Regions from separate parts of the Shewanella sp. Arc9-LZ genome, predicted to be linked through region 3. Evidence: predicted binding sites of a transcription regulator. Region 3 holds the regulator's gene; each other region holds the start of a gene.
What was found. The regulator sigma-54, encoded in region 3, starts transcription at its own class of promoters, with help from an activator protein. The targets are predictions, from matches to a motif close to GTTGGCACGNNNNTNGNNT.
Positions count from the first base shown of each region.

Region 1 (7,621 bases), 2.2 Mb from region 3:
ACCTTGAATATACGCTTGTTGTTCATTGGTATAGATAATCTCTACATCGCGGCGCTCAATGGTATAAAAACCTTGCTCAGCCTCAACTAAGGCAAACACGTTCCATAATCCGCGCACTCCATCGGTTAATGCCGACATAGGCACCCAATAACCAGGTGCTTGCACGTCTTGTTGATACGCCAAATAAGCTATTTCGCCATTGATCACTCTGGCTGAGTCGGGCAAATGAATACGCAACTGAACCGTGCGACTAATGGTATTGACCTCGGCACTAATACCGGCAATTTTAGCGATAAAGGTTTGCTTACCTACACGGACATCTACCATCTGCTCGGCGGTTAACTGCCGTGCGATGTCTATGGGTACACCGATATAAGCCACAGGCTGACTGTTACCAACTAAGGTGAAAACCGGACTTCCTAGCGCAATCACTTCACCGACATTATGAAAACGTTGACTGATTTTTCCATTGAATGGGGCCAGTAAGGTTGATTTTTCAATTTTCAAATTAGTCGCACTTAAGCTGGCTTCTATACGCTTTTGGTTAGCTTGTAAGCTGATAACTTGTTGTTGGGTTTCATCGAGTTGCTGTTCAGACACATAGTTTTGTTTTTTCAATTTCTGAGTACGAACTAAGGTGCTTTTTGCTAAATCTATATCCGCTTGAGTTTGTAATAAACTGGCTTGTAATTGCTGCTTTTCTGCAGTTAATAAATCGGTATCCAGCTGCGCTAATATTTGTCCTTTACTCACCGTATCGCCACTATCAACCAGGATATTATTGAGTTTACCCGCAAGCTCAAAGCCAATTCCGGTGGTATTGGCCGAGCGAATCGTACCCGTATAAGTTTGCATGTGTTGATAACGGTCGCTTAATGATAAAGGCTGTGACAATACCGTTTGATACTCAGTTGTTTGTGAATGCTCTTTTACCTCAGAGCCACAACCGCCTAATGAGATTAAGCTTAAACCTAGCGCCCAGTATCGAATGATTGGGGTGAATGTCTTTGACGCGTACATAAGTTTATTCCTTGCAAAGCAATATATTGTGCCAATGTTGATTTATCTTAAAAACCAGTGTTAATAACAATAAGCGAACTCATTAACCGCAAATTGTGACTTGTAAATTAGATGTTAACTAGACTCAGTAGTCTAGTTTTATAAAACTAGACTGTCCAGTCTATTTTTAGTTACTATAACGCTAAATAATGAGTAGTAACGCTGACACTCGATTGTGCTTAATGGGTTAATTTACGGAACCAACATGACAAAAACACACACATCGCTTAATAACATTGAACAGGTTAGTTTGAGCCGCAGTGAGCAAAAGCGGGCTCAAGTACTTGAGTCTGCGATTGACCTTTTTTGCCATCAGGGTTTTCCTAATACCAGCATGGACGAAGTGGCAAAACATGCCGGTGTATCAAAACAAACCGTTTACTCTCACTTTGGTTCCAAAGATGATTTGTTTGTTTCTGCGATTGAGTCTAAATGTGTGGTGCATCAACTCACTGGCGAAGCTTTAATTGATGCTGCAAATCCACAACGGGTTATTTTGCAGTTTGCTCTGCAATTTGGTGAAATGATTGTTAGCAAAGAAACCATGACAGTATTTAAAACTTGCGTAGCTCAAGCCGACACTCACCCAGAAGTGTCTAGATTGTTTTATGACGCAGGCCCCAAGCATGTGCTCGGACTGATTAGAAATTACTTAAAAAAGGTTAATGAGCATGGCGAATACTTTTTTGAAAATCCGCACGAAAGCGCAGTTAGATTGTGTTTAATGTTATTTGGCGAACTAAAATTACGCCTAGAGTTAGGCTTAGAGATAGGTGATTTACTGACAACCAGACAACAATACTTGCAAGATACTGCCGAGATGTTTTTGCGAGCTCATCAAGTTGACGTAAAATAAACCAATAAAACTTGAACTTAATTGGCGCGATAACAGTATTATCGTAATTAAACTAAGGTGCTATTAACCCAACGTGCTATTAAGCCAAGGTGCAGTTAAGCCAAGATAATAGCTAACTTATCTCATTATTTGAAGGGAAGCAGATTGATATGACGCTTTATAACGTTAACGTAATTCAGCCAAAATCATTGAGTACATCAGCTTTTTCAATTTTGCTAGCATCGGGACTGTTGTTAAGTCAGCATGCTTTAGCAGCGCCAGAACGTTCACCATTTTCGCTCACTGTGGCTCGTACATCAACGGGTACCGCTAATGTTGGGGCTGATAGCAATAATCCTAATCAGTTACAGCGTGATGCTTGGAAGACCAGTTTTTCGGCCAGCATGCCACTCAATCGTCAGTGGTCAATTGGGGCAAATCTAGGCTACGATAATCTCGATTACGACTGGGATATGAACCAAAACACCCTGTTACGCAGCAGTACTGAACCTTGGTCAACCATACATCAGTACAGTGCTGGTTTATCGTTGTCTTACCGTCTTGATAATCATTGGATGTTTCTTATAGCCCCCAAACTGCAATACGCCTATGCCGATACAGCATCATCTTCAAATGCGCAAAGTTATGGTGTAGTTGCCTCGGGCATGTACCGCTTTGATTCCGGCAATATGCTGGGCTTTGGTGTTGCATACTTAAATGATATTTCAGAAGTGCGCACCGTACCTTATTTAGCCGTACGTTGGCAGATAAACGATAAGTGGGTACTTGCTAACCCGTTCCAAGCTGGTTTTAGTGGTCCTGCAGGATTAGAGTTAAGTTATCAGTATAACCGTGACTGGAGTTTCGGTGTGGGGAGTTCAAAGCGAACTGAACGTTTTTTAATTGCAGACGATGACAAAACCATTGAAGTAGAAGAATGGGTAGGCTTTGCTCGCGCAGGCTGGCAAGCAACGACTAATGTTAGTCTTAATGCATATGCTGGTTATTATTTTGGTGGCGAAATGGAGTTAAGTTATCCAGACGTTACTGAAGACATGGAAAACCAAGCCGCATTCGGTTTAGTGTTCAAATTGACGTTTTAATGATAAGAGTTAATGTCATACAATAAAAAATGCCGCTGATGTCAGCGGCATTTTTTATATCAACAAGGTAGCGTTAACTGTTAACCAGCAATCAATAATCGGTAATTAATAACGATCAATCGACATGTTCCAATTTAGCCACAAGATCTCGTAAACGTTCAATTAAAAGTAAGTAACTTCTTTTACTCGTTTAGGGCGATTTTGTTGTTCGTACAACTGCCATACTTGTTTAAAGTCCAGAGCTAGCTCCGTGACATAAAATTCACCAGAAGGATAGGTCTTAACCACTTTAGCGCCGCGAATAATACCACTCACGCTAGATTTAACGTTGTCGTCAGTTAGTAACCATTCACTTACGTCGCTATTAGCCGAAATTTTTTGTCCATATACCTGTTCAGCCAACTCACGGTAAGCGGCAATTTTTGAAGCTTGCATCGCCATTAAAATACGATGTGATGGCTCTTTACTGGGCTGGGTCGCCAACGGGGCATAACCAATTGCCGTTAGCGTTGGGAACGAGGCTGGCGCTTCGGTTTCCCACTGAACATATTTATCTTTGCTCACACAGCCAGTGAGCAACAATAGCATAATTAACATCAACGACTTCATAGCTTATCTCCTAATACGGTGTAACGACTGTCGCCCTTATTCTCGTGGCGATACAGTAAACCATTGCGTGACTCAACCATTTCAGAATGCTGTAAATAACCTGATAAGCTCGATGCTGCCACAAATGATTGCACCGCTGAAAGGACGCGATTATTGGTCACATTAATCACTCGGCCGTTAAACACAATACCTTCAGGGGTGAGGGTCATGGTTGACACTAATACATGCGATACCGGCAAATCTGCACGCAACAGTTCCCAGTTGCGGCTCAACATAAACTCGCCTTGTTCTGTGGCGCGCAAATTTGTCGCCACATTTAAATCGACTAAATTAAATTCATGAGCGTGGAACGCTGCGAGTAACCCTTGTTGTAACTGCAATGCTAATTCATTGGTCGCATTAAAATTGCTGGTCATCACTGGCGTAGAAATTAGCAGTGGTTGATCTGGGCGCAAGGCGTCATTTTGTAACACTAACTCGTTGACTAACTTTTCTGCCCACACATTCACTTGGCCTTTAGGTGATATTCCCGCAGCCTGAATATCATAAGCCAGCTTATCGTGATAAACCTCATCTTCGTCGACGATTTTGACAAATTTACCGTTATTACTAAAGGCAAGGTTATTAGCAGCATTAGGCGTTTGGGTGCATGCAGCTAGCGATAACGACGCAAGCATGACCGTGGAGATAAAAAGCCTGTTAATCATAATAATTCCTCTAACATATAATGCCGCTAGTCTTGGTATAAATGAGTCATTTAATCGCCATGTACATCGATAACTAAGGCCAATTATGTACTCTTTATTGTTGGTGTCTTTATATCGGCAAATGCGTTAAAAGCTTTACTGTAATAGTGCAACATAGAAAATAACCACTAATATAGTGAGTCGGCACAATTTTTGCTTTGATTAAAATAGAGTAAATTGAATTTACAAAATTGTGAAAAATAGACGATTTTTTGACATTAGGACATTGTATGTTGATCCGACACAGCCCTGCTAACCGAACTAAAACCTTCAATCACCTTGCTGTAATGGCAATGCTATGTGTAAGTGCATGGTGTGTTACTCCGTCGGTATTGGCTGAACAAATTGAAGTGACTGGTAAGGCTAAAATCGTTAATGGCGATATAGATAAAGCCCGTGAAGACGCCATAAGCCAAGCGTTAAATTATGCCAGCTTAAAAGCCGGGGTTAACTTTTCCAGCGAACAACAAATCAACCAAGGTCGGCTTACTCAAGATACCTTTCAAATTCAGCGGATGGGATCGGCCAATAACGTTGAATTAATGAGTGAAATGATCAGCCAACACACCATTACCGTGGTGTTACAGCTTGAACTCAGCGAACAAGAACCTAACGCTCAATGTAAAAGCCAGTCTCTCAAGGCCGCGATTATGTTGCCACAAGCCTATTTACAAGAACGCGAACAGTTGCGTTATGGCCAATTAGCTCACTTTGAAGAGCGAATCACCGAGCAATTAGGTAAAGCTATCAATGCGCAGTCGCGATACAGTTTTGCACGACTACATGCAGATGAAAAAATTGATAACACCAATCAACTGGTCAACTTTAAAGGATATCGTATTCCCAGTTGGTTAGGCGAAATTACCGACAGCCAATATCTGCTGCAACCTGAAATCATTGATATTTCGACCGAACCTGCTCAAAGTAGTTATATGGGCTTTGTCGAGGATGATCCGTTAAGACAGTTTATATTTAAATTAACCCTTTACCACGGGATCAGCGGTGAAGTGGTGTGGTCAGAATCGTTCGCCACCTCAGCGCCTTGGGAATTTGAAAGACAAGAAATCGTCTCACCTGCTAACCAGCGGTTTTGGCGATCATCTTATGGTCAGGCGATCAGCGATATTTTACAGCAAAGCGTTATGTCGCTGGATAAGCAGTTAAACTGTCGTCCATTACTAGGCCAAATTGTTGCCAGGCAAGGGGATCGTATTATCATCAATTTAGGCCGTAAAAATGGCGTTAAAATGGGTGATAAGTTTCAAATCGTATTACAAAAAAATATCCCAGACAGATTTAATTCCATGCGTGCCATCGCCACTAAAAGTCGTGCCAATGTGGTTATCGAACAAGTTACCGAAGACAGCTCAACCGCAATATTTGACGGCATCGACAGTGCAGATAATATTCAAGTAAATGATATTGCGATTAAGAACTAATGATTAGCTCTAAGAAATTAATAATTCAGACTCAAGAGCTAAGAGCTAAGAGCTAAGTGCTAATCGATAAGAGTAAGTCGATAAGAGTAAGTCGATTATGAATTAGTTGGTTGTTAATCAAGCAATTAAATATAAAAGGTTTAATTCGATTATAAACTCAGTATAATCACTGGGTCTCTCTATAGCTCAACAGGATAGAGCAGCCGCCTCCTAAGCGGCCGATCGGGGTTCGAGTCCCTGTGGGGAGACCAATAGAGCTATTTGTGATTTTAATTCAATGGGTTACGGGTTTGCTGAAATCCTGTGCCGCCCCTGTGCCACCACAGGAATGTGCTTTTTTAGCACTTTTTGTTATAACCATTTCGAATAATGCCCATTTCACTCAGTTAACCTCAGTTGTAGACTTTTCGCTCTATTTATAATAGATTTCCATATTTATAGATTAAATAGACGTCGTCTGTAATGAGCCAAGAAAATCCATCTTTTCCCCTACCAATTGTGGTGGTCAAGTAATATTGGCCACGGTTTTAGAGTCATTCCAATATAAACGTTCTGACTCATTTGGCGTTAACCCACCATTATATTGATGGGGTCTAGTTTCACTGTAATATCCAGTGATGTAATTTGTGATCGCTTTGTCTGCTTCTGTAAAATTCCCATAGCCACTTGCGGGTACCCATTCAGATTTCAAACTTCTAAAGAAACGCTCCATTGGTGCATTATCCCAACAATTCCCGCGACGACTCATGCTTTGCTCAATCTGAAGACGCCATAATAACTGTCTGAATTTCAAGCTTGTGTAATGTGAACCTTGGTCGCTGTGATATATCACATTCTCAGGTTTCCCCCTTAACTCAAATGCCATTTTCAAGGCTTTAGAGGTCAGCTCGCTGTCAGGCGATAATGACAAAGCCCACCCAACAGGTTTGCGGGAAAATAAGTCTAAAACAACGGCTAAATATGCCCAACGATTACCGACCCAAACATACGTCACATCACCACACCACACTTGATCTGGTTGAGTTACTGCAAACTGTCGATTAAGCGTGTTTGGGATCGCTACATGCTCTTGTGCAGCTTTCCTATAAGAATGCTTAGGTTGCTGACAGCTTAATAATCCAAGCTTTCTCATTAGATTACGGGCTCGATAACGACTGAGATTAATCCCTTTGTTAGTCACTAATTGCGCTATCGTTCGAGCACCGGCAGAGCCATTACTAATACGATGCGCGGCCTTCACTTCACTGCATAAAATTGTAAAATCAGCATCGATATGTTCTTTTCTTTTTAGCCAATATTTATAGCTACTTCGATGCACTTTGAATGCATTACAAATTGTGAGAATAGAGTGGCTCTGCTTGAGTGCGCTGATCAGCGTAAATTGTTCATCGAGTCTGACATCAAGAGAGCGGTAGCCTTTTTTAGAATAAGATTATGCTCCTCAAGACGGGCTACCTGTTTCTTCAGTTCACGGATTTCAATTTGTTCAGGGGTAATGGGAGAGGCTTTTGGCGTGCCACCCTGGCGTTCTAGTTTTAACTGTCTCACCCATTTATCCATGGTTGATTTACCCACGTTCATCGCCTTTGCAGCTTCGATGATGCTATGGTTTTTATCTAGAACTAATTGGGCTGCTTCAAGTTTGAATTCAGCACTAAATGTTTTTCGGGTTGTCGATCTCATGTGTTCACCTAAAGTAATTTACGAGGTAATAATATCACCTCTATTTAGGTGGCCAAAATAACTATGCCACTACAGTCAGAGGGTTGCGACGGATCTCAACCTAAGAGCATATCTCAGACACTTAGAACTTTACATGGCTAAGCATCC
Region 1 covers NZ_CP048031.1:1,457,259-1,464,879, forward strand. The annotation lists gene GUY17_RS06265 (efflux RND transporter periplasmic adaptor subunit) at 1-1,020, opposite strand, end outside; gene GUY17_RS06270 (TetR/AcrR family transcriptional regulator) at 1,265-1,915, shown strand; gene GUY17_RS06275 (DUF6268 family outer membrane beta-barrel protein) at 2,065-2,997, shown strand; gene GUY17_RS06280 (LPP20 family lipoprotein) at 3,160-3,606, opposite strand; gene GUY17_RS06285 (FlgO family outer membrane protein) at 3,603-4,313, opposite strand; gene GUY17_RS06290 (flagellar assembly protein FlgT) at 4,583-5,791, shown strand; tRNA gene GUY17_RS06295 (tRNA-Arg) at 5,967-6,042, shown strand; one part of gene GUY17_RS06300 (IS3-like element ISShfr6 family transposase) at 6,297-7,216, opposite strand; one part of gene GUY17_RS06300 (IS3-like element ISShfr6 family transposase) at 7,216-7,474, opposite strand.
Region 1: the regulator sigma-54 is predicted to act here: its motif matches at 4,493-4,511, upstream of GUY17_RS06290 (flagellar assembly protein FlgT).

Region 2 (7,621 bases), 640 kb from region 3:
TGTTCGAACTATTGAGGCTATTACTCACTTTGGTATTGATGCGGGTGATTTAGTGTCTAAGCACTTGCAGACTTTTGCTGGCAAAGACTTCGATTATGTTATTACCCTTTGCGAAAAAGCTAATAATGAATGTCGTAGTTACCCTGGTGCAGGTAAACAATTGGCATGGGATTTCCCTGATCCTAAAACCCGTACAGGTAATCATCCATTTTCAAGCACCATGACCGAGCTTAACAATCGTTTGTCGATGTTTTTGCGGGTGGAAAATAAAGTCACTTCCAAGGCCTCGAATGAGATTATCATCGAGACAAAAATCGAAGATCGCAATCAATCTGCCCCAGAACGATTAATCGATTTCGATCCCATTACATTTTATAAATGCCTTACCGATGACATTCGCCTAAAAAGCTTAATGCTGACCCATTACCACGGTGAATTGTGTGTGTGCGAGCTGATGGAAGCGCTGAATGAAGAAAGCCAACCAAAAGTATCGCGCAATTTAGCCTTGTTAAAAAAGGCTGCGATTATTAGCGACAGAAAACACGGTCAGTGGGTGTTTTATCGCATCAATCCTAACTTACCTCAATGGGCTAAATCAGTAATAGCAGAAACCACTGAAAACAACCTTGGGTTGATTATGTCGCCATTAGAGCGGTTAGACATTATGCAAAATAGACCGAACAAGGTGAGTTTTTGTCGTTAATGCTGTGTTGTAAAAAATATTATTAATATTTTTGTGTTGTACCCTCATTGTTTGGAGTCTTGTTATGGGCATGTTTGAACGGTTTTTATCGGTATGGGTTGGTTTAAGTATGTTGGCCGGAGTGTTGTTAGGTTTATGGCAGCCAGATATCTTTCAAGCTATAGCAAACCTTGAAATCGCCCACGTTAACTTGGTTGTTGCGGTATTTATTTGGGTGATGATTTACCCCATGATGGTGCAAATTGACTTTTCGGCAATGAAAGATGTGGGTAAAAATCCCAAAGGATTATTGCTGACCGTGGTTATTAATTGGTTAATTAAACCCTTTACCATGGCGGCATTAGGATGGCTGTTTTTTAAGGTGTTGTTTGCCGATTTGGTCGACCCTGCATCTGCACAAGAGTATATAGCAGGGATGATTTTATTAGGTGTTGCGCCATGTACAGCGATGGTTTTTGTGTGGTCACAACTAACCAAAGGAGATGCGAATTACACCTTGGTGCAAGTGTCGGTTAATGATGTGATTATGATTTTTGCCTTTGCGCCAATTACCGCATTATTACTGGGCGTGAGCGATATTCAGGTGCCATGGGAAACCTTGCTTATTTCGGTACTACTGTATGTGTTGTTACCGCTATTGGCCGGAGTGACAACACGTTACTTGCTTAATCGCCGCCATGGATTAGCCGCAGTTAACTCATTTTTGGCCACCTTAAAACCATGGTCGATTATCGGCTTACTGGCTACTGTGGTGTTGTTATTTGGTTTTCAAGCTGAAGTCATTGTGTCTGATCCGCAAACCATTGGCTTGATAGCTGTGCCTTTGATTATTCAAACTTACGGTATTTTTATTATTGCGTATATAGCAGCTAAATGGCTTAAATTATCCCATAACATTGCCGCTCCAGCTTGTTTAATTGGCACCTCTAACTTTTTTGAACTGGCGGTGGCCGTGGCGATATCGCTATTTGGGCTACATTCTGGAGCCGCGTTGGCTACAGTGGTTGGGGTATTAGTTGAAGTGCCGGTGATGTTATCGCTAGTAGCCATTATTAATCGAACTCAACATTGGTTTAATCACTGATTTAGTCGCCTTGTGAGTTCAGTTTTATGAGCCAATTTGTTGAAAGCGTTTTTTAAGTTACTTTTTGGAGTTAACCATGCAACCTCATCCTTATGATGTTTTAACGTTAGATAATGGCGCCAAACTGATTTTTACTCCGTGCCCTGGTACCAAAGATGAAGCTGTATCTGCGTCAGTTGCTACATTGAAGGCGGCAGGTACAAAAATGCTAGTCACCTTGATGTTCGATGATGAAATCGTACGCAATGCAGCAGAATATTTACCTGCAGAATGTACCAAACAAACCATTACCTGGGTGCAATTGCCCATTGCTGATGATGCCGCGCCAGGGCAAGAGTTTGAAACCCAGTGGTTAGCCCATAAAACCCAGATTATTGAATTGTTAAATAACCAAGGCATTATTGCAGTGCATTGCAAAGGCGGTTCGGGCCGCACTGGATTGGTGATTGGTCTGATATTAGTCAGCTTAGGCTGGCCTAAAGATAAAGTCATTAATGCAGTACAAGCATTGCGGCCCAAGGCGCTAGTTCATCCGGTTCAGCGTGAATATTTTGATGCATTTAATGGTTAGCATGTAGTGATGAACCTTTGAAACGATAACTTAACAATGAGAGCAAGCTCAGGACACCATTATGACGATAAAAATAGGTATTAACGGTTTTGGCCGTATGGGACGTTTATCAATGCGCGCGGCATATGATTGGGACGATGTTGAAATTGTGCATATTAACGATCCTGCTGGTGATGCAGCCACGCTGGCGCACTTAATGACCTTTGATTCAGTCCATGGTCGTTGGCATCATGAGGCGACCCATAATGGTGATGCCATTGTGATTAACGGTAAAGCTATTCCTTGCAGCCATAATGTAGCCACCCCAGACACTGACTGGTCAAAATGCGATGTGGTGATTGAGGCCTCTGGCAAGATAAAAACCAAAGCCTTGCTACAAGCTTACTTAGATCAAGGTGTAAAACGGGTTGTGGTGACTGCGCCAGTAAAAGAAGACGGCGTGCTCAATATTGTGATGGGCGTTAACGATGATTTATACGACAAAGCCATCCATCCCATCGTTACGGCAGCATCGTGTACCACCAACTGTTTAGCGCCAGTGGTAAAAGTGATTCATGAAAAGATAGGTATTAAGCATGGCTCAATGACTACGATCCACGATATTACCAATACTCAAACTATTCTAGATGCCCCCCACAAAGACTTACGTCGTGCCCGTGCGTGTGGCATTAGTTTGATACCCACTACGACGGGTTCGGCTACCGCAATTACTCATATATTCCCAGAGCTAAAAGGTAAGTTAAATGGTCATGCGATACGGGTACCGTTAGCCAATGCGTCACTCACCGATTGCGTATTTGAAGTGACTCGTGGAACAACGGTTGAAGAAGTAAACCAACTATTGAAGCAAGCAGCTGATACTGAACTGCAGGGCATCATGGGTTATGAAGAACGCCCATTAGTGTCGGTAGATTATAAAACCGACCCACGCTCAAGCATTATCGATGCGTTGTCGACCATGGTGGTGAATGATACCCAAGTGAAACTGTATGTGTGGTACGACAACGAGTGGGGATACGCTAATCGTACCGCTGAGCTCGCCCGCAAAGTCGGCTTAGCAGACAAGGAATAAGCTTCATGGGGCTGGATACATTGCGTACCTTATCACCATCGATAAAACAGTACTTATTGATTACCGGTAATTACTGGGCATTTACCTTAACCGATGGCGCTTTGCGTATGCTGGTGGTGTTGTATTTCCACCAATTGGGTTACAGCCCGTTAAATATTGCGATGTTGTTTTTGTTTTATGAGATTTTTGGTGTCGTGACTAATCTTGTTGGTGGTTGGTTAGGCGCACGGCTTGGCCTAAATAACACTATGAATATTGGCTTAGGCCTACAAATAGTGGCACTAGTTATGCTAACTGTACCTGCTGACATGCTAACCGTCATGTACGTTATGGCTGCTCAGGCGCTGTCGGGCATCGCCAAAGATTTGAATAAAATGAGCGCCAAAAGCGCCATTAAAACCTTAGTGCCCGCAGATGCAGAAGGTAAGCTTTACCAATGGGTTGCGTTGTTAACGGGCTCTAAAAATGCCTTAAAAGGAGTGGGATTCTTTTTAGGTGGTGTGTTACTCACAAGCCTAGGGTTTAGAGGCGCCATTATTTTAATGGCCACGTTATTAGGCATTGTATGGTTATGTAGTTTAGTGACCTTAAAAGATGATTTAGGCAAAGCGAAAAACAAACCCAAATTCAAAGACATTTTTTCTAAAAGTCAGGCAATTAATTTATTGTCGGCGGCGCGGATGTTTTTGTTTGGCGCAAGAGATGTATGGTTTGTGGTGGCATTACCGGTATTTTTAGCCACAACTTTTGGCTGGGATCATTGGTGGGTTGGTAGCTTTATGGCTAGCTGGGTGATTGGTTATGGTGTGGTGCAATCCATTGCACCTTATTTCACCGGTAAACGACAGGGAAAAGTGCCGAGCGGCCGAGCTGCTTTTACATGGGCAACTTATTTACTACTCATTCCTGCCGCGATTGCAGTCGCACTACATGCCGATTTTTATGTGCTAGAAAGTGTCGTCATCGGTTTATTAATGTTTGGCGCGGTGTTTGCGATTAACTCATCACTGCATAGCTACTTAATTGTTAGCTATGCTGGCAGTGATGGCGTGTCACTGGATGTGGGCTTTTACTATATGGCCAATGCCATGGGAAGGTTGATTGGAACGATACTGTCAGGTTGGGTCTATCAAGCCTATGGCTTAGAAGTTTGTTTATGGATATCGAGTGGTTTTATAGCTCTTGCTGCCTTAATTTCACTTAAGTTGCCTCATAAAAGGTAAACCATTACTACCACTAAATGCATTTTTGTTTACATATCGATATTTTGTTATCTAACCGTGATAGCCTGAAACTCTTACCGTATCATCGGTAAAAATTGCCTGTTCGCCTATGGCTTCTTCATTATTTTTTTTCTTACCTTAAATTTAAAACGTCTGTAAATCATGGTTTTATAGTTTTTTGTTGAAGTTGGCATGATGCTAGCTTTAACTAATACATAGTCGTGGTGTGAATCGTTAATTTTTACGATAGAGATAAGATATTTGTTTCAATCGTCAGCGTAAATTCAACGCACATCACAATGTAAACCGTACACCAAGGAGGTTTTTATGTTGGGCTGGACATTAATGTTTTTAGTGATAGCCGTTATAGCGGGTCTATTGGGGTTTACTGGTATTGCTGGTGCAGCAGCAGGTATCGCGAAAATTATTTTCTTTATTTTTATTGTGTTGCTAGTGATTTCGTTAGTAGCCAATGCGATTAGAGGCAAAGCTCCCCGAGGATAGTATTAACCCCTTACCTTAATCTAAGTTGAGGCTGCTTAAACAAGTTTATACGATTACAACCATCATCTAGGAGATGAATATGAATTTATTAAAACTACTGACAATGGCAAGTTTAATGGTGTTGTTAACGGCCGGTTTATCAGCATGTTCAGATAACAAAGCTGAAAATGCAGGTGAGAAAGTGGATGAAATGATCCAAGATGCCGGTAATGCAGTTGAAGATACATGTGAAGATGTTAAAGAAGGTATGAAAGCAGAAGATCCAGACTGCTAAGCATTATACCAATCACATTAACTATTTTATTTGTTTAAGTCGTTAAGTTTTACAACTCAAAATGCATTGTTCTAGGTAGAGTAACTCCATTTAAACCAATGTAAGTCGAAGTTGAATGTTTGACTGACAGCGACGTAATGACCAGATAGTTATTAAGATAAGTATTAGCCTAAGCAGCACACATGTGCTGCTTTTTTTACAACAGGAGGACCACAATGCTAACCCGTATTCATATTAAATATTACTATACTGTTGGCGCATTATTGGCTTTGTGCTTATGTGTGGCGCTTCCTTATGTGTTACTTAAGGTTATTTTTGCTTGGATTGCATTATCTTTAGGGCTGGTGAGTTCAGCTTATTGGTTTAATAGCGCAGGCATTTTCCGAAAAAGCCAAGATGGCAGCATTCCTTGGTATATCAGTTGGAGTTTTGTTCCCTTTTTAATGGGGTGCCAGCTGTATAACGCCTGGGCAAGAAAGCACGACAAAGTGCCCGTAATCCAAAAAATAGATAAGCAGTTGTATTTAGCCTGCCGATTGTTTCCCAGTGATATTGACCGACTTAAGCATGAAAAAATTGATGCAATTTTGGATGTTACTGCCGAATTTGACGCATTAGAGTGGACCTTGTTTGATGAAAATATTGGCTATTTAAATATTCCCATATTAGATCACAGCGTACCGACTGTCGCGCAGTTAAATCAAGCCATTAATTGGTTACACACTCAAGTCAGTAATGGTAAAAATGTAGTAGTGCATTGCGCGCTAGGCCGGGGGCGTTCGGTGTTGGTATTAGCGGCTTATTTAGTCTGTCGTGAGAGAAATCGTAATGTTAATGATGTGCTTAAATCCATCAATAGTATCCGCCAAACGGCACGGTTAAATAAATGGCAGTTGGCCGCTATAGAAAAAATGCATAGTCGGCAACAAATTAATATTCACAAACGTGCTTGGTTGATTGTTAACCCAGTGTCTGGTGGTGGTAAATGGCATGATGAAGCAGACCATATTACCCAAACCTTGACGGATTACTTTCAGCTTGAAGTGCTGTATACCGCCAAAGATAAGTCTGCAGTGCAATTAGCCAAACAAGCTAAACAAAAGGGCGCAGATATTATAGTTGCCTGTGGTGGCGATGGTACGGTTAACGAGGTGGCATCAGTGATTGTTGATACCGATATTTTCTTAGGTATTATTCCGATGGGAACCACCAATGCACTAAGTCATACTTTGTTTGGCGCCGCCAGTAAATTGGTGCCGGTATCGCAAGCGCTTGATATTTTGATTCAAGGTTATTCACAACGTGTTGATACTGCTACATGTAATGATGAGTTGATGTTGTTGCTGGTGGGGCTAGGCTTTGAACAAAAAATGATAGCGAAGGCTGACCGTGACCAAAAAGATGCCCTAGGACAATTAGCCTACCTTAATGGTTTGTGGGAGGCGGTAGGCGAAAACCAGCCATTGTCGATAAGAGTGCAGATCGATGGTGGCGATATTAAAGTGATTAACACCACTAGCCTAGTGATAGCCAATGCTGCGCCATTTACTAGCTTGTTAGCGCTAGGTAATGGCGAGCCCAATATTACCGATGGCTTGTTAGATATTACCTGGATTGAATCGAGTGAGACATCGCCACAACAGTTATTGAGTATGACCGAGTTGCTATTTGCAGGCTTAACTGGAGAACGTGAAGATAATCAACAGAGTCAAATTCATCATGAGCAAGCAAAAAAAATCTACTTAAACACAGATTCGTCTTGCCAATATGTGATCGATGGTGAGTTATTTGAATCAGAAGATTTGTGTATTAAAGTCAAACCCAGGTCATTAAATGTGCTTGTGCCAGAAGCGAGCAAACACGTTTAATGAATGGGCGTTTAATGACGCTATGGTTCGTCTGAACCGGTTTGGTCTTCGTATTTACTGAGTTTGTTGTAAAGGGTTTTGACGCTAATACCTAGCTGTTTGGCAGTATCATTTTTATTGCCCAATGAGTTGTCGAGCGCTTGATAAATAGCTACTTTTTCAAGTTCATCTAAGCGCATACCAGCAGGTATTTGTACGTCGTCAGCTAAAGGCTCAGTTGATGGTTCCAGAGGTGTCACCGTGATATGACTCGGTAAAATAGTATCTTCTGCCAAAATATATGCACGTTCTATTGCGTGTTTTAGTTCGCGAACATTTCCGG
Region 2 covers NZ_CP048031.1:4,804,471-4,812,091, reverse strand. The annotation lists gene GUY17_RS20655 (metalloregulator ArsR/SmtB family transcription factor) at 1-703, shown strand, start outside; gene arsB (ACR3 family arsenite efflux transporter) at 768-1,787, shown strand; gene GUY17_RS20645 (tyrosine-protein phosphatase) at 1,864-2,358, shown strand; gene GUY17_RS20640 (ArsJ-associated glyceraldehyde-3-phosphate dehydrogenase) at 2,420-3,430, shown strand; gene arsJ (organoarsenical effux MFS transporter ArsJ) at 3,436-4,653, shown strand; gene GUY17_RS20630 (DUF1328 family protein) at 4,981-5,157, shown strand; gene GUY17_RS20625 (hypothetical protein) at 5,237-5,431, shown strand; gene GUY17_RS20620 (diacylglycerol kinase family protein) at 5,647-7,299, shown strand; gene GUY17_RS20615 (sigma-54-dependent Fis family transcriptional regulator) at 7,320-7,621, opposite strand, start outside.
Region 2: the regulator sigma-54 is predicted to act here: its motif matches at 4,840-4,858, upstream of GUY17_RS20630 (DUF1328 family protein).

Region 3 (7,621 bases):
TACGATCGCGCCCTTGCTTTCAGTTTGGCGACTATCGTTACTTCTCACCCATTGATAAACCGTTTTAGCCGACACGCCATATTGTTTTGCTACGTCGGATAATAATCGATTATGGTTTTTAACCTCATTAATCACTTGTCTTTGTAAGTCGATTGGATACTGTCTTGCATTTGACATATTCATCAAATAATTTCCTTCCGATTTATCTATGTTTACCTGAGCGAGTTTCAACTTCATCCCACTGACTGCAACCGAGATGTGCTAAGAAAAAAATGTTTTGGCGGCATTGTGCAATGACATTATTGACCATGACATTTATCGATATAATGCTACGTGTTACGGTTATTTTATTCATCGCTATCTCCTACAATTACAATGGACTGCTTAAAAAATAAACTACTACTTAGTAGGTACGTATTTCTTATATGGAAAGCTTGTGCCAACTTTGATAAATATTTTTAGTTGTTATTTATCAGTACATTACCTATTACCTGTAGTTTTGTTATTTTTGCGTCGCCAACCAGATTGGTGCAATTGCACTAATGTGGTGAGCATGTGCTGCCGGCAACACATTACGGTTGTGATTGTCGTAGCGCAGTATGGATGACAAATATGGCAAAAAAAGGTCACCTTAATGACAAGATGAAGGCAAGGTTTTCACCGAATGAGTTGTTGCCAGTTGATGGTTTGAAAAACGTTAACAAAGTGAGGCTGCAGACATAGCTGCAAAAGTGATCAGAGTACTAAGCGCTTGGTAAATGAGCTTATGTGTGAAAAAGACTTATGTGTATAGAGACGCCGCCGACGTCCGTAAAATTGCACTAGATAGCGCAATTTCGTTGGACGACATGATATGTACGATTTAAATCAATGATTTAGTGCATTAAAAATAATGTGGCTAGGCCCAAAAATGCAAATAATCCAACGACATCTGTTACCGTCGTTAACACCATACCCCCCGCCAACGCAGGATCGATATTTAGCTTTTTTAACATTATGGGGATAGTGGCGCCAGCAAAGCCTGCTACCGTCATATTAATCAGCATGGCACTGCCAATTAATCCACCTAATGCGATGTCGTCTTTCCAAAGCCATACCGCAAAAAAGACCAATACAGACCACATTAAACCGTTCAATAATCCGATGCTTAATTCCTTACCAATTAACCATCGTGAGTTACTTTGGCCAATATGCCCAAGTGCAATCCCGCGGATGACGAGTGCTAGGGTTTGATTACCCGCAACACCTCCCATACTCGGTACAATGGTCATTAAAATTGCGATGGTGGCGAATTGCTCTAAGGTACCTTCAAACATGTTACTGACAGATGAGGCTAGTAATGCTGCAAATAGATTGATGGTTAGCCATAGAGAGCGTCTTAGAGTGCTTTTGAGCACTGGCCCAAAGGTATCTTCATCATCATCCATACCAGCCATTCCCATCATTGAATGTTCGGCATCCTCGCGGATGACATCAATAACGTCATCGATAGTAATTCGACCAAGCAATTTTGCTTGGCTGTCGACGACTGGGGCAGATATCCAATCCATCCGTTCAAATTTTTGCGCCACATCTTTATCGGACATCTCTACAGGAATACTTTCTAATTCTGTGTCCATAATACTGCGGACCGTTACGCTTGGATCGCATGTGAGTAAATCAGCTAATCTTACTCCGCCTAAAACATGATCATGGCGATCCACAACATATAAAGTATCAGTCGTATCAGGTAAATTTCCCCGTTGACGTAAATAGCGTAATACCACTTCGATATTGACATCTGGTCTTAGGGTGACGGTATCAGTATTCATGATACTGCCGGCAGTATCATCTGGGTAACGCAATGCTTGCTCTACCCTATCCCGGTCTTGGCTTCGCATTGATTTGAGCACTTTCTTGTAAACATCATCGGGTAAACTGCGAAGAATATAGGCCATGTCATCTGTATCCATGCCTATTGTGGCCTGGGCAAGCTTCTCTGGTGTCATGCTGCTAATAAGTGAATCTTTAAGCTCTTCACCTAATTCGTCAAGAATTTCCCCAGCATATTGTTGGTCAATGAGTTGCCATAACACCTGACGATTTTTGGGCGGTGATGATTCGAGAATAAGGGCGACATCGTTAGGTGACATGGTATGTAGCATGTTACGGGCATGGACAAACAGACCACTGTCTAGTGCTTGAACAAGTTGATTGAGACGTTGTTCTGTTATCTCATTGTCTAGGTACTCTTTACCCATATATCTACTTCCTATTCGTCATACTTATATTATTCAGTATGTCATTATTCTGGGTTTCTCAGGTTGTACAGTTCAAGGCGTATAAATGCAGAAATAGCTGTCTTTACGTAAGACAATGAAATGCAGAAATAGAATACTTAAATGACTTCTGCGGTGAAATTCTGCAGCAGCCAATGCTGCTTTACATACTATAGACGAACCACGTCACGGAAACAGAGTTGCACTGGATCCGTTGCTAGAAGCGGTAATGTCTTTATCATGTTAAACGCCAACTCCCGCAGAATGAACTGATACTAATGAGATTGGTATCAACTGCGAGAGATAAACCTAAGGGCTAATATTTTTGAGGGACTGATGTCTACTGGTGATCATCAATGTCGTGACAGTTTGGTTAGTATGGCCTAGTCATTTAGAGGCCGCATAAAATAAGGACGACGGTGGCTTAAAGCATGAGTAACTTGCAGCTATTCACACATTACAGGCTATTTATAAATTCAATGCGATTAAAAAATTAACAAGATTCATCAAATTTAGCATTAATGAGATCACACACTGCGTTTAATGCTACTTCAGCATCTGGGCCTTGAGCTGTCACCGTAATCATTTTACCGATACCACTTTCAAGCATTAATAGCCCAAGTACGCTAGCTGCGCTGGCGTTTTTTTCGCCTTGAGTTAAGGTGATGTTAGCATCAAAATCCGCCGCTAACATCGCGAGTTTTGTGGCGGCACGGGCGTGTAAGCCCAATTTATTTGAAATGGTCACTTGGCGTTCAAGTTTGATCATTGACGCGATCCTATGCTCACTTAGTTATTAGTATCACTGATATTTAATTCTCTGTGGCGAGCATTAACCGTGTGTTTACTGCCTTGTCGAAATCGTTTTGCTAATTGATCTGCAATATATACCGAACGGTGCTGACCACCAGTACAACCAATCGCGATGGTAAGGTAACTGCGATTGTTACGTTCTAAATGCGGCATCCAAGTTTCAAATAGGTTTTCAATTTGCCAAATAAATTTATTAACTAATGGCTGACGACCTAAAAATTCTTGTACGGGCTCGTCTAAACCCGTAAATGGACGCAGTTCTATTTCCCAATGTGGGTTGGGTAAAAAGCGTACATCAAACATAAAATCTGCTTCTGTCGGCATGCCGTGTTTAAAGCCAAAAGATTCAAAGTTAATCACTAACTCTTTATCAACACTGCCTAATAATATTTGCCTAACTTGGTCGCTTAATTCGTAGATATTTAGCGCAGAAGTGTCGATATAGTGATCAACAATTTTTGCGATAGGCTCAAGTAAACGGCCTTCTAGTTTTATCGCTTCTTGCAGTGAAATATGATTTTTAGATAACGGGTGTAATCGACGTGTTTCGCTGTAACGTTTAAGCAATACTTTGTCATTGGAATTTAAAAAGAAACTGATAATTTCAGTGTCATTCTCAAGTAGTGCCAATTGGTCTTGAAGCACTTTACCTTGTTCTGCAATGTTACGAACATCAACGCTAATCGCAACCAAATCATTACTGCCTTTAAGCTGGGCTAATAATGTGCCAATGAGTGGTAAAGGCAAATTATCAACACAATAATATCCTAGGTCTTCTAATACTCTCAGGGCAACGGATTTCCCTGAGCCTGAACGTCCCGATACTATAACTAGTTTCATGCAGTAATAACCTGATAAAGTTCTGTTGCGTCGTGAGTTTTACGAAGCTGTTTCAATATTTGCTTATCGCTTAACTTTTGGGCCATGCTCGATAACGTGCCTAAATGTTGTTGGCACTGGTCTGCAGGTACTAACAAAGCAAATAAAAGATCCACGGGTTGCTTATCGATTGCATCAAAGGCAATGGCTTCTTCACATTTAATAAATATCGCGATAGGGTGATCGATGGTCGTTAATCTACCATGAGGTATCGCAATGCCATTTCCTATACCTGTGCTACCCATTTTCTCTCTCGCTAACAGGCTTTCAAAAACCTCTTGCGAAGACAGGGTTGGGTACTGGGCAGCGACTAAATTGCTGATGAGTTCCAGTACTTTTTTCTTACTGCCCGGTGTGGCACAGGTAGTGCATTCCGGCTGCAGAATGGTACAAAGTTCCATCGTTAGTGTTTTGTATTCTTCTCTTTGTGTTTAATTACCTGACGGTCGAGTTTATCGATCAGGGCGTCTATTGCAGCATACATATCAGTACTTTCTGACATTGCAAAAATTTCTGCGCCATTAATGTTGATTTTGGCTTCTGCTTTTTGTTGTAATTTTTCTACATTGAGCACAACGTGTACATTATGGATCTGATCGAAGTGTCGTTCAAGCTTTGAAAATTTACTGTGGATGTATTCACGTAAAGATTCTGTTATTTCGACATGACGTCCAGTCAGACTTATTTGCATAAAAAATCCTCCATTGCCTAGTAGGTTATAAACTCTTACGTTGGTTTGAGGGCGGGATCATCATTGCTTCACGGTATTTTGCTATCGTACGACGAGCAACGTTTATGCCCTGTTCTGCCAGAAGCTGAGCCATTTTACTGTCACTCAGTGGTTTTTTCTGGTTTTCTGCGGCAACCAGCTTTTTGATAAAAGCACGAATGGCCGTTGATGAGCATTCCCCGCCATCGTCAGTACTGACATGGCTAGAGAAGAAGTATTTTAGTTCAAATAAACCTCGAGGGGTGTGCATATATTTTTGTGTGGTGACTCGTGAAATGGTCGATTCATGCATTTCTACAGCTTCAGCGATATCATTGAGCACCATAGGCTTCATGGCTTCTTCGCCATATTCAAAAAAGCCTTGCTGAAATTGCACAATGCAATTTGCCACTTTAAGTAAAGTATCATTACGGCTTTCAATACTTTTAATAAACCATTTAGCCTCTTGCAGATGGCCTCGAATAAATTGACTATCCGACGGGTTTTTACTGCCTCTAGCCATGGCTGCATATTGCTGATTAACACCAATTTTAGGCATGTTGTCTGGGTTTAACTCTACTACCCAACGGCCATTTTTCTTTAATACTGTGACATCGGGAATCACGTATTCATCATCCATGGGGGTAATTAATAAGCCCGGACGAGGATTGAGTGTCTGGATTAGAGTGATTGCGTCACGTAACTCATTTTCTTTTAGTTTTGTTTTTCGCATCAATAATCTGAAATCACGGCCAGCAATTAACTCTAAATAGCCTTTAATTAACAAACGGGCATTATCGATATGGGGTGTGTCGTTAGAGTATTGCGCTAATTGAATAAATAGGCATTCACTTAAATCACGTGCAGCAACACCCACAGGGTCAAAGTGTTGAACGCGTTTTAATACCGCTTCAACCTCATCGAGTTCCACATTTTCATCACCCATGGCTTCGAGAATATCTTCGGTACTTTGGGTTAGATAACCGCGTTCATCAATGGCATCAATAATGGCGGTGGCAATGGCGAGATCTGTGTCTGAAAATGGAGTGAGATTTTTTTGCCATTCTAAGTGTTCGTACAAACCTTCAGTAGTTTCACCTTGAAAGGGCATGTCGTCATCGCGCATGCTTGCACTGCCTGAACCTGACATAGGTGAGGCTGTGTATACTTCATCCCATGTGGTATCCATGGCTAAATCATCCATGGTTTCTTTGGTCATGGATTCTGCTATGTCGACGGTGGAAGTGTCTTTTTCGACATTAACAATACTGTTGTCACTAAAGTCTGTATCCGCTTGGTCGCGGTTTTCTTTTAAGGAGTCTTTTGCTTCAGAAAACTCATCTTCTATTTCAAGCAATGGATTTGAATCTAATGCTTGTTGGATTTCCTGCTGTAGCTCCAATGACGATAATTGCAGTAAGCGAATGGCTTGCTGCAATTGTGGGGTCATGGTTAAGTGTTGACCCATTTTAAGTTGGAGTGACGCTTTCATTTACCGCTTATCCCTAGATGATTTTCCATAAAAATGACAATCTCGAACTGTAATAGATTGCCATAAACATCAATGACATTTAACGTTGTTTAGGTATCGTTCAATGAAATGAGTTAGCTAGACTAAAAGGCCAGTAAAGTAACTATAGCTTGAATTGTTCACCTAAGTACACAGCTCGAACTTGTTGATTACTTAATATCTCATCTGGTGTGCCTTCGGCAATTAAATTACCCTGGCTAACGATATAGGCTCGCTCACAAACGTCTAGCGTTTCACGTACGTTATGGTCGGTAATTAATACCCCTAAACCGCGGTTTTTAAGTTGTTGGATGATTTTTTTAATGTCGATGACCGAAATAGGATCAACACCAGCAAAGGGCTCATCAAGCAAAATAAATTTTGGATTAGCAGCTAAAGCGCGCGCAATTTCAACACGACGACGTTCACCACCCGATAACGACATGCCTTGGCTGTCGCGTATGTGAGTAATGTGGAACTCTTCGAGTAGGTGCTCAAGCTGTTCAATACGTTGGTCTGTGCTGAGCTCTTTGCGAGTTTGCAGTACGGCCATTATGTTGTCGTAAACGGTGAGCTTGCGGAAAATACTGGCTTCTTGTGGTAAGTAACCTATACCTTTGCGGGCGCGCAAATGCATTGGATCGGCAGTAAGGTCGTCATCGTCAATCAATATTCGGCCTTTATCGCTTTTTACTAAGCCGACAACCATATAAAAGGTGGTGGTTTTGCCTGCACCATTGGGGCCTAAAAGACCGACAATTTGGCCGGTTTTAACCGTTAAACTCACATCTTTAACAACTTGACGAGCTTTATAGCTTTTAGCTAGATTTTCAGCGGTTAAGGTAATTTGGGTCATGGTTTGATCTGCTTGTTAACAGGAATTTCAGGGAGTTTTTGCTTTGGCGCCGACTCGTCTTGGAAATTCTCTGGTTGAATGATGGTGATTACCCGATCTTGCCCTGTACCAGTACTTTCGGCAATCAGCTCTTGAGCACTGATGTTGTACTTGATTTTATTACCGGTAACCTGGCTACCTGATTGATCCAATTTGGCGTTGCCAGTCAATGTGAGTGTAGTGGTGGCAAGGTCATAGCTAATTTCGTTAGCACTTGCGGTACCAATTTTACCGTCATCTAATTCTTGTGAAAATGTAGCCGGGGTGCCAGTAGCAATTAATCTCTTACTGGTGGTGTTTTCAGGGGTAAACGCCCGTAACTGATCTGCATTGATATTAATCGTGCCTTGGACAATCGTTACCGGACCATTAAAAACAATTTGATTATTCTTAATGTCGGCAGACTGACTGACTGAAGCGATTTTCAATTCTTGTTTCAGATCCCCTTGTTTCGCTATGGCAGGCAAACTCAATATACAAAGTATGCTACTTAATAACATAACATTGGCGCGAGTGTGGAGACGATTAATGTGGCTCATATGTTCCTTCTACCTGGC
Region 3 covers NZ_CP048031.1:4,168,987-4,176,607, reverse strand. The annotation lists gene GUY17_RS17975 (transposase) at 1-183, opposite strand, end outside; gene GUY17_RS17970 (hypothetical protein) at 203-355, opposite strand; gene mgtE (magnesium transporter) at 876-2,240, opposite strand; gene GUY17_RS17960 (HPr family phosphocarrier protein) at 2,752-3,027, opposite strand; gene rapZ (RNase adapter RapZ) at 3,048-3,911, opposite strand; gene ptsN (PTS IIA-like nitrogen regulatory protein PtsN) at 3,908-4,351, opposite strand; gene hpf (ribosome hibernation promoting factor) at 4,354-4,641, opposite strand; gene GUY17_RS17940 (RNA polymerase factor sigma-54) at 4,667-6,151, opposite strand; gene lptB (LPS export ABC transporter ATP-binding protein) at 6,294-7,025, opposite strand; gene lptA (lipopolysaccharide transport periplasmic protein LptA) at 7,022-7,603, opposite strand; gene lptC (LPS export ABC transporter periplasmic protein LptC) at 7,590-7,621, opposite strand, start outside.

Region 4 (7,621 bases), 2.2 Mb from region 3:
TGCGAACCGATTGCCGATAAAAAACATTGCCAGCTTGTTGTTGAAGATACTTCACATTCATTGATGCTTGCCAATGCTAATGCACTTAGTTCTGCCGTTAATAATCTAGTGATGAATAGTATTGAAGCGGGCGCCACAAAAATAAAGGTCAGTGCCAGCGAGACACCTGATGGGCTATTGTTAGATGTCATCGACAATGGCAAAGGGCTCGAGCCGTCAATGCAACAACAAATCCTTGAACCCTTTTTTACCACTAAAAGCCAGGGTACAGGGTTAGGTTTAGCGGTTGTGCAGTCGGTAGTGCGTAACCATGGTGGACAAATTCAATTGTCGTGTAAGCCGGGTATGGGTTGCCATATTAGATTGAGCTTTCCACACATGAACAAAGCAAGTCATCAGGAGGTGAAGCGTGGCTGAAGCAAATATTCTATTAGTTGAAGATGATGCTGATTTACGTGAGGCATTGCTTGATACCCTCATGCTTGCCCATTACGACTGTATTGATGTAGGTAGCGCTGAAGAGGCCATTTTGGTCCTAAAAGCCAACCAATTTGATTTGGTGATTAGCGATGTGCAAATGGACGGTATTGGTGGCATGGGCTTGTTAAGCTATTTACAACAAAACCAACCTAAATTGCCAGTATTGTTAATGACCGCTTATGCCACTATTAACAGTGCCGTGAGTGCGATGAAATTAGGCGCGGTGGATTATCTTGCTAAACCGTTTGCGCCTGAAGTGTTATTGAATCAGGTGTCACGCTATTTACCTTTAAAACAAAATCATGATAAACCCGTGGTAGCAGATGAGAAAAGTTTAGCACTGTTGTCGCTGGCTCAACGGGTAGCTGTTTCAGATGCATCGGTAATGATCATGGGTCCTAGTGGCTCAGGTAAAGAAGTGTTAGCGCGTTATATTCATCAACATAGTCAACGCCATGATCAGCCTTTTATTGCGATTAACTGCGCAGCAATACCTGAAAATATGTTAGAAGCCACTTTATTTGGTTACGAAAAGGGTGCATTTACTGGCGCTTATCAAGCATGTCCAGGCAAGTTTGAACAGGCTCAAGGCGGCACTATATTACTTGATGAAATATCTGAGATGGAACTTGGCTTACAAGCTAAATTGCTCAGGGTATTACAAGAGCGTGAAGTAGAGCGTTTAGGTGGCCGTAAAACCATTAAACTTGATGTTCGAGTGTTGGCAACCTCAAACAGAGATTTAAAAGCGATGGCAACATCAGGTGAGTTTAGGGAAGATTTATACTATCGAATTAATGTGTTTCCGTTAACGTGGCCTGCATTGCATCAGCGTCCTGCAGATATATTACCGCTAGCGCGCCATTTGCTGATTAAACATGCTAAAGCATTTAATATGGCTTCTGTGCCTAAGCTTGATGATGCTGCCACTCGGCGTTTATTAACTCATCGTTGGCCGGGTAACGTGCGTGAGTTAGATAATGTTATTCAACGAGCGCTAATATTACGGGTTAATGATGATATTGGTGTCAATGACATTATTTTAGATTGTGCCGATGTGAAGTTAGTTGCAACTGAATGTGTTGATGCGGATAAGCCAGCCGAAGTTGACGGTTTAGGTGACGAACTAAAAGCCCAGGAACATGTCATTATTTTAGAAACTCTAAATCAATGTCAGGGCAGTCGAAAAATGGTCGCTGAAAAGCTTGGTATAAGCGCCCGTACGCTACGTTATAAAATGGCCAAAATGCGTGATATGGGTATTCAATTACCTGCTTAGAGCAAATGTTGTCAGCAATTCGTTAGTTAACGTTATGATTTAATAGTTTAATTAAGTCTATTTTTTTATTGTTAACCTACGCAAAAGTAACCTGTTTCATTTAATGGAGCGGTTACTTTTGCGTAGGTTATTTCTCCTGTTATCTACTAATCGTCCACTAATTGTAATACTGGCACCTAAATTGCTTTAACTCCTTATCAGTTATTGTTGTCGTCAAAAAGTCGACGAAAGGGAGTTACACCATGCAGATTAGCGCAAATCAATTAATGCAAGAAATGCAATCGCTTCGCGGCGAAATAGCCCCTTCTATTGGTTCATCTATTCGTCCTAACCTTACCCAGCAAGTCAATAACACCACTGGAGCTGATTTCAGTCAGCTATTGTCTCAAGCGGTGGGTAGCGTCAATGAGCTGCAACAAGCATCATCAAGCTTAGCCACTCGTTTAGACATGGGCGACACCACGGTGACGTTGTCTGATACCGTTATTGCGCGAGAGAAAGCCGGCGTTGCCTTTGAAGCAACGGTGCAAGTACGTAATAAGCTCGTCGATGCTTATAAAGAAATTATGAGTATGCCTGTTTAGTCGCAGACGGTTTTGAGCACTAAATAACATAACAACATTAGATATAGCAGGTACGTATTGTGAGCACAGACATTATGGTAGGTTCGGGTTCAACAGCCGATGGCGGTGTCCAACAAGAGAACAAATCTGGACTTCTTGGTGGCGTTGGTGGTGCAGATATGATGCGTCAAGTCATCATGATTCTGGCATTAGCAATATGCCTTGCTATGGCTGTTTTTGTGATGATGTGGGCTCAAGAGCCTGATTATCGCCCACTTGGTAAAATGGAAACCGCTGAGATGATCCTAGTCTTAGACGTGCTTGATAAAAACCAAATCGATTATCAAATTAACGTCGATGTGGTTAAAGTGCCTGAAGATAAGTATCAAGAAGTTAAATTACTGCTCAGCCGTGCCGGTATTCAAAGTAGTACTCAAGCAAATGATTACTTAAACCAAGATAGTGGTTTTGGTGTCAGTCAGCGTATGGAACAAGCACGCTTAAAACAAAGCCAAGAACAAAACCTAGCCAGAGCCATTGAAGAGTTAAAAAGCATTAGTCGTGCGAAAGTGATATTAGCATTACCAAAAGAAAATGTTTTTGCCCGAAATGCATCTAAACCCAGTGCCACAGTGGTCGTTAATGTGCGTCGTGGTGGTTTGGGCCAGGAAGAGATTGATGCCATTGTTGATATCGTAGGCTCTGCTGTTCAAGGGCTTGAACCTACTCGTGTGACGGTAACCGATTCAAATGGGCGCTTACTCAATTCAGGTAGTCAAGATGGCGCGTCTTCTAGAGCACGTCGCGAGCAAGAGCTCGTACAACAGCAAGAGGCTGAATACCGTAAAAAAATCGAATCAATCTTAATGCCAATTTTAGGACCTGAGAATTTTACTTCTCAAGTCGATGTGAATATGAACTTTACCGCAGTAGAGCAAACCGCGAAGCGTTTCTCTCCTGATTTACCGGCGATTCGCAGTGAAATGATCATTGAGAGAAATTCGTCTGGTCAAAACTCTGGCGGTATTCCAGGTGCGCTAAGTAATCAACCGCCGATGGAATCTGATATTCCGCAAGTGGCAGGTGAAGCAACAACCTCAACCATGTCTGGTGACTCATCAAAAGAAGCCACGCGTAATTATGAATTAGACACTACCATTAGCCATACCCGTCAACAAATTGGGGTCGTTCGTCGTGTTAGTGTGTCTGTTGCGATTAATTTTAAACCTGGCCAAGTCGATGAGAACGGCCAAGTCACTCGCGTGCCGAGAACAGAACAAGAATTAACTAATATTCGCCGCTTATTAGAAGGCGCGGTAGGTTTTAGTACCCAGCGTGGTGATGCGCTAGAAGTGGTAACGGTTCCGTTTATGGACCAGTTAATTGAAGTGTTACCTGAGCCAGATATGTGGGAGCAGCCTTGGTTCTGGCGCGCGATTAAATTGGCATTAGGTGCAATTGTTATTTTAGTACTCATTCTGGCCGTAGTTCGACCTATGCTTAAGAAGCTAACCAATCCCAATGGCATCAACATGCCTGACGATATTCGTCCAGGACATGAGTTAGCTGAAATTGAAGATCAGTATGCCGCAGATACCTTAGGTATGCTTAATACCAAAGAGGCGGAATACAGTTATGCCGATGATGGGTCAATTCAAATACCTAATTTGCATAAAGATGATGATATGATTAAAGCAATTAGAGCGTTAGTGGCAAATGAGCCTGAGCTTTCCACTCAAGTGATTAAAAACTGGTTACAAGACAATGGCTAATGAAAAAAAAGATAAAGCAGCTAAAGCAGAGAAATCAACAGCATTTGACCCTGAGTTAATTACTGGTGTTGAAAAAACGGCTATTTTGCTGCTCAGCTTGAGTGAAGCAGATGCGGCGTCAATTTTAAAACACTTAGAGCCTAAGCAAGTGCAAAAAGTGGGTATGGCGATGGCAGCAATGGATGACTTTGGTCAAGAAAAGGTCATTGGCGTTCACCAATTATTTTTAGACGATATTCAAAAGTTTTCTTCTATTGGTTTTAACAGTGAAGAATTCGTCCGTAAAGCGTTAACTGCAGCATTGGGTGAAGATAAAGCCGGTAATTTAATTGAACAAATTATCATGGGCAGCGGAGCTAAAGGTCTGGATTCATTAAAATGGATGGATGCACGTCAAGTGGCCACCATTATTCAAAATGAACATCCGCAGATTCAAACAATTGTATTATCGTATTTAGAACCCGATCAAGCTGCTGAGATTTTTAGTCAGTTCCCTGAAAATACCCGTTTAGATTTGATGATGCGTATTGCCAATCTTGAAGAAGTTCAGCCTGCTGCATTGCAAGAATTAAACGACATTATGGAAAAACAATTTGCGGGTCAAGGCGGTGCGCAAGCGGCTAAAATGGGTGGCCTAAAAGCGGCTGCTAATATCATGAACTACCTCGATACCGGTGTTGAGAGTCAAATCATGGAAACCATGCGTGAGTCAGATGAAGAAATGGCGCAGCAAATACAAGACATGATGTTTGTGTTTGAAAACCTCATTGACGTTGACGACCGCGGTATTCAGGCATTGTTACGAGAAGTACAGCAAGATGTGCTGATGAAAGCACTCAAAGGTGCGGACGAAGCGTTGAAAGAGAAAATTTTGGGTAATATGTCTAAACGTGCAGCTGAATTGCTCCGTGACGACTTAGAAGCTATGGGACCCATCCGTATTAGTGAAGTTGAAGTGGCACAAAAAGAAATTCTGTCTATTGCCCGTCGACTCAGTGACAGTGGTGAGATTATGCTAGGCGGCGGCGGTGGTGACGAGTTCTTGTAACCATGCGCATATTCATTAGTGTGACAGTACTGGCGGGTATTTCTATTTGGATATCTGTCAGCTATCTGTATTATTAGGTTGTTAGTAGTACTCTTAATATTGTGTACTACTGTTAATATTTTTGTTTTGAGCCAATGTTTTTAACAACACAAGTGATGAATTATGCCTGAATCAAAACCGCCTAAAGATGCACTCACTACCGATAGCGAGGCTGAATTTAGTCATTGGCAGCTACCTGATATTACCAAAGATAGCAGTCTAGAACCTTCAAATTTTTTTGGACATTTCGCTGAAGCTCACACACCTAGTCCTGTTACTGGGGCTGAGAAGTCTATGGCGCCACCGACGATGGCGCAAATTGAAGAGATTCGTGCTGCAGCTGAGCAAGAAGGGTTTGAACAGGGTAAGCAAAACGGTCATCAACAAGGATTAGAGCAAGGGCGTTTAGAAGGACTAGAGCAAGGTCATCAACAAGGTTTTACTCAAGGCGAGCAACAAGGATTAGACGCTGGGCAAATTAAAGCCAATGAGCTTATAGCACAACTTAACCACATTATTTCCCAATTCGAGTTGCCATTATCCATCTTAGATAATGAAATTGAAGCGGAATTGTTGGCCATGACAATCAGTTTAGCCAAATCGGTTATCGGCCATGAGCTTAAGACTCATCCAGAGCATATATTATCGGCGCTACGCCAAGGCGTTGACGCACTTCCATTAAAAGAACAGTTAGTTAAACTACGCTTTAACCAGGCTGATGCTGAACTCGTAAACCAATGTTACAGTGCCGAGCAACTGCAAAAAAATCAGTGGCAAATCGATATCGATCCGACGTTATCTAATGGTGACTGTATGATTGAAAGCGTTCGTTCTGCTGTCGATTTACGTGTAGAACAGCGTATTAACCAAGTGTTTAGTGAATTAGACGCTCAATCAAATCAGTTAGCAAAAAATGTGCAGCAGCAAAAATCAACTCATCCACAATATCAAACCACAGCAGTCGATAATTTCAATGAACATCAGCAAGCAGCTGAACTTGCTGGTAGAACCGATAGTACTAGTCGAGCTGATAAAGCAGATATTGGCCAAGATCATTTTACAGATCATCAGTCAGAGCTGGGTGCTGATGCGGTTACTGAACCGTTAGTTCAACAAATTGATACTTCTTCGGCTGCGTCAATCGATGCTGAAGACTCTGATGTTGTTGATTCTGATGCCGGTGTAACTCTCGATACAAGCACGACGTTCAATACAAGTGCGCCTCTTAATTCAAATGCACAAGCCGATACCTCAACAGCTGGTAAAATGGTTGATGCTCAGCAACAGACGAAAGACCTATCTCAAGGAAATACCGATGAGCACTCGTCAACATAAACTACTGAACAAATTCGCGGTACATCATAAACACGTGTTACCGCTGCGACCAGTTGCAAGCGGCCAGTTAGTTAGGGTAGTTGGTTTAACGCTTGAAGCGACTGGATGCCGCGCGCCTGTTGGTAGTTTATGCTCTATTGAAACCATGGTTGGCGAGTTGGTTGCTGAGGTTGTCGGCTTTGATGACAAATTACTGTATTTAATGCCTATTGAAGAGCTCAGAGGCGTTTTACCAGGTGCCCGTGTAAAGCCTTTAGGTGAACAATCAGGATTAAATGTAGGCTTATCATTATTAGGCAGAGTATTAGACGGTAGCGGCGTGCCGTTAGATGGTTTAGGCCCGCTTAATACAGATCAACATGCATCGCGTCATGGTCCTTATATTAATCCATTATCTCGACGAGCGATTACTGAACCGTTAGATGTCGGCGTTCGTGCCATCAACTCGATGTTAACGGTTGGTAAAGGGCAGCGAATGGGCTTGTTTGCTGGTTCTGGTGTGGGTAAAAGTGTCCTGCTTGGCATGATGACACGAGGATCGAAAGCCGACATTATTGTGGTGGGGTTAGTGGGCGAGCGTGGTCGTGAAGTTAAAGAGTTTATCGAAGAAATTTTATGTAAAGAAGGCCGTGCGCGCTCAGTCGTTGTGGCGGCACCAGCGGATACGTCCCCGTTAATGCGTTTACGAGCCTGTGAAACTTCCACGCGTATCGCCGAGTATTTTAGAGATTTAGGTTACGATGTATTATTGCTGATGGACAGTTTAACGCGTTACGCACAAGCACAACGAGAAGTCGCTCTTGCTGTCGGCGAGCCACCTGCAACCAAAGGCTATCCACCTTCAGTATTCGCTAAGTTACCTCGTCTGGTCGAGCGAGCGGGTAATGGCGGAGCCGGACAAGGTTCAATTACCGCTTTTTATACGGTATTAACCGAAGGTGACGACCAACAAGATCCTATCGCCGATGCTTCTCGAGCAATTTTAGATGGTCATATTGTATTATCTCGTCAGCTTGCTGATTCGGGCCATTATCCCGCTATTGATGTAGAAGCATCGATTAGCCGTGTCGCGCCAATGGTGATAAGTGAAGAACATTTAGAAGCG
Region 4 covers NZ_CP048031.1:1,505,975-1,513,595, forward strand. The annotation lists gene GUY17_RS06490 (PAS domain-containing sensor histidine kinase) at 1-417, shown strand, start outside; gene GUY17_RS06495 (sigma-54 dependent transcriptional regulator) at 410-1,759, shown strand; gene fliE (flagellar hook-basal body complex protein FliE) at 2,002-2,343, shown strand; gene fliF (flagellar basal-body MS-ring/collar protein FliF) at 2,415-4,094, shown strand; gene fliG (flagellar motor switch protein FliG) at 4,087-5,142, shown strand; gene fliH (flagellar assembly protein FliH) at 5,305-6,516, shown strand; gene fliI (flagellar protein export ATPase FliI) at 6,497-7,621, shown strand, end outside.
Region 4: the regulator sigma-54 is predicted to act here: its motif matches at 1,928-1,946, upstream of fliE (flagellar hook-basal body complex protein FliE).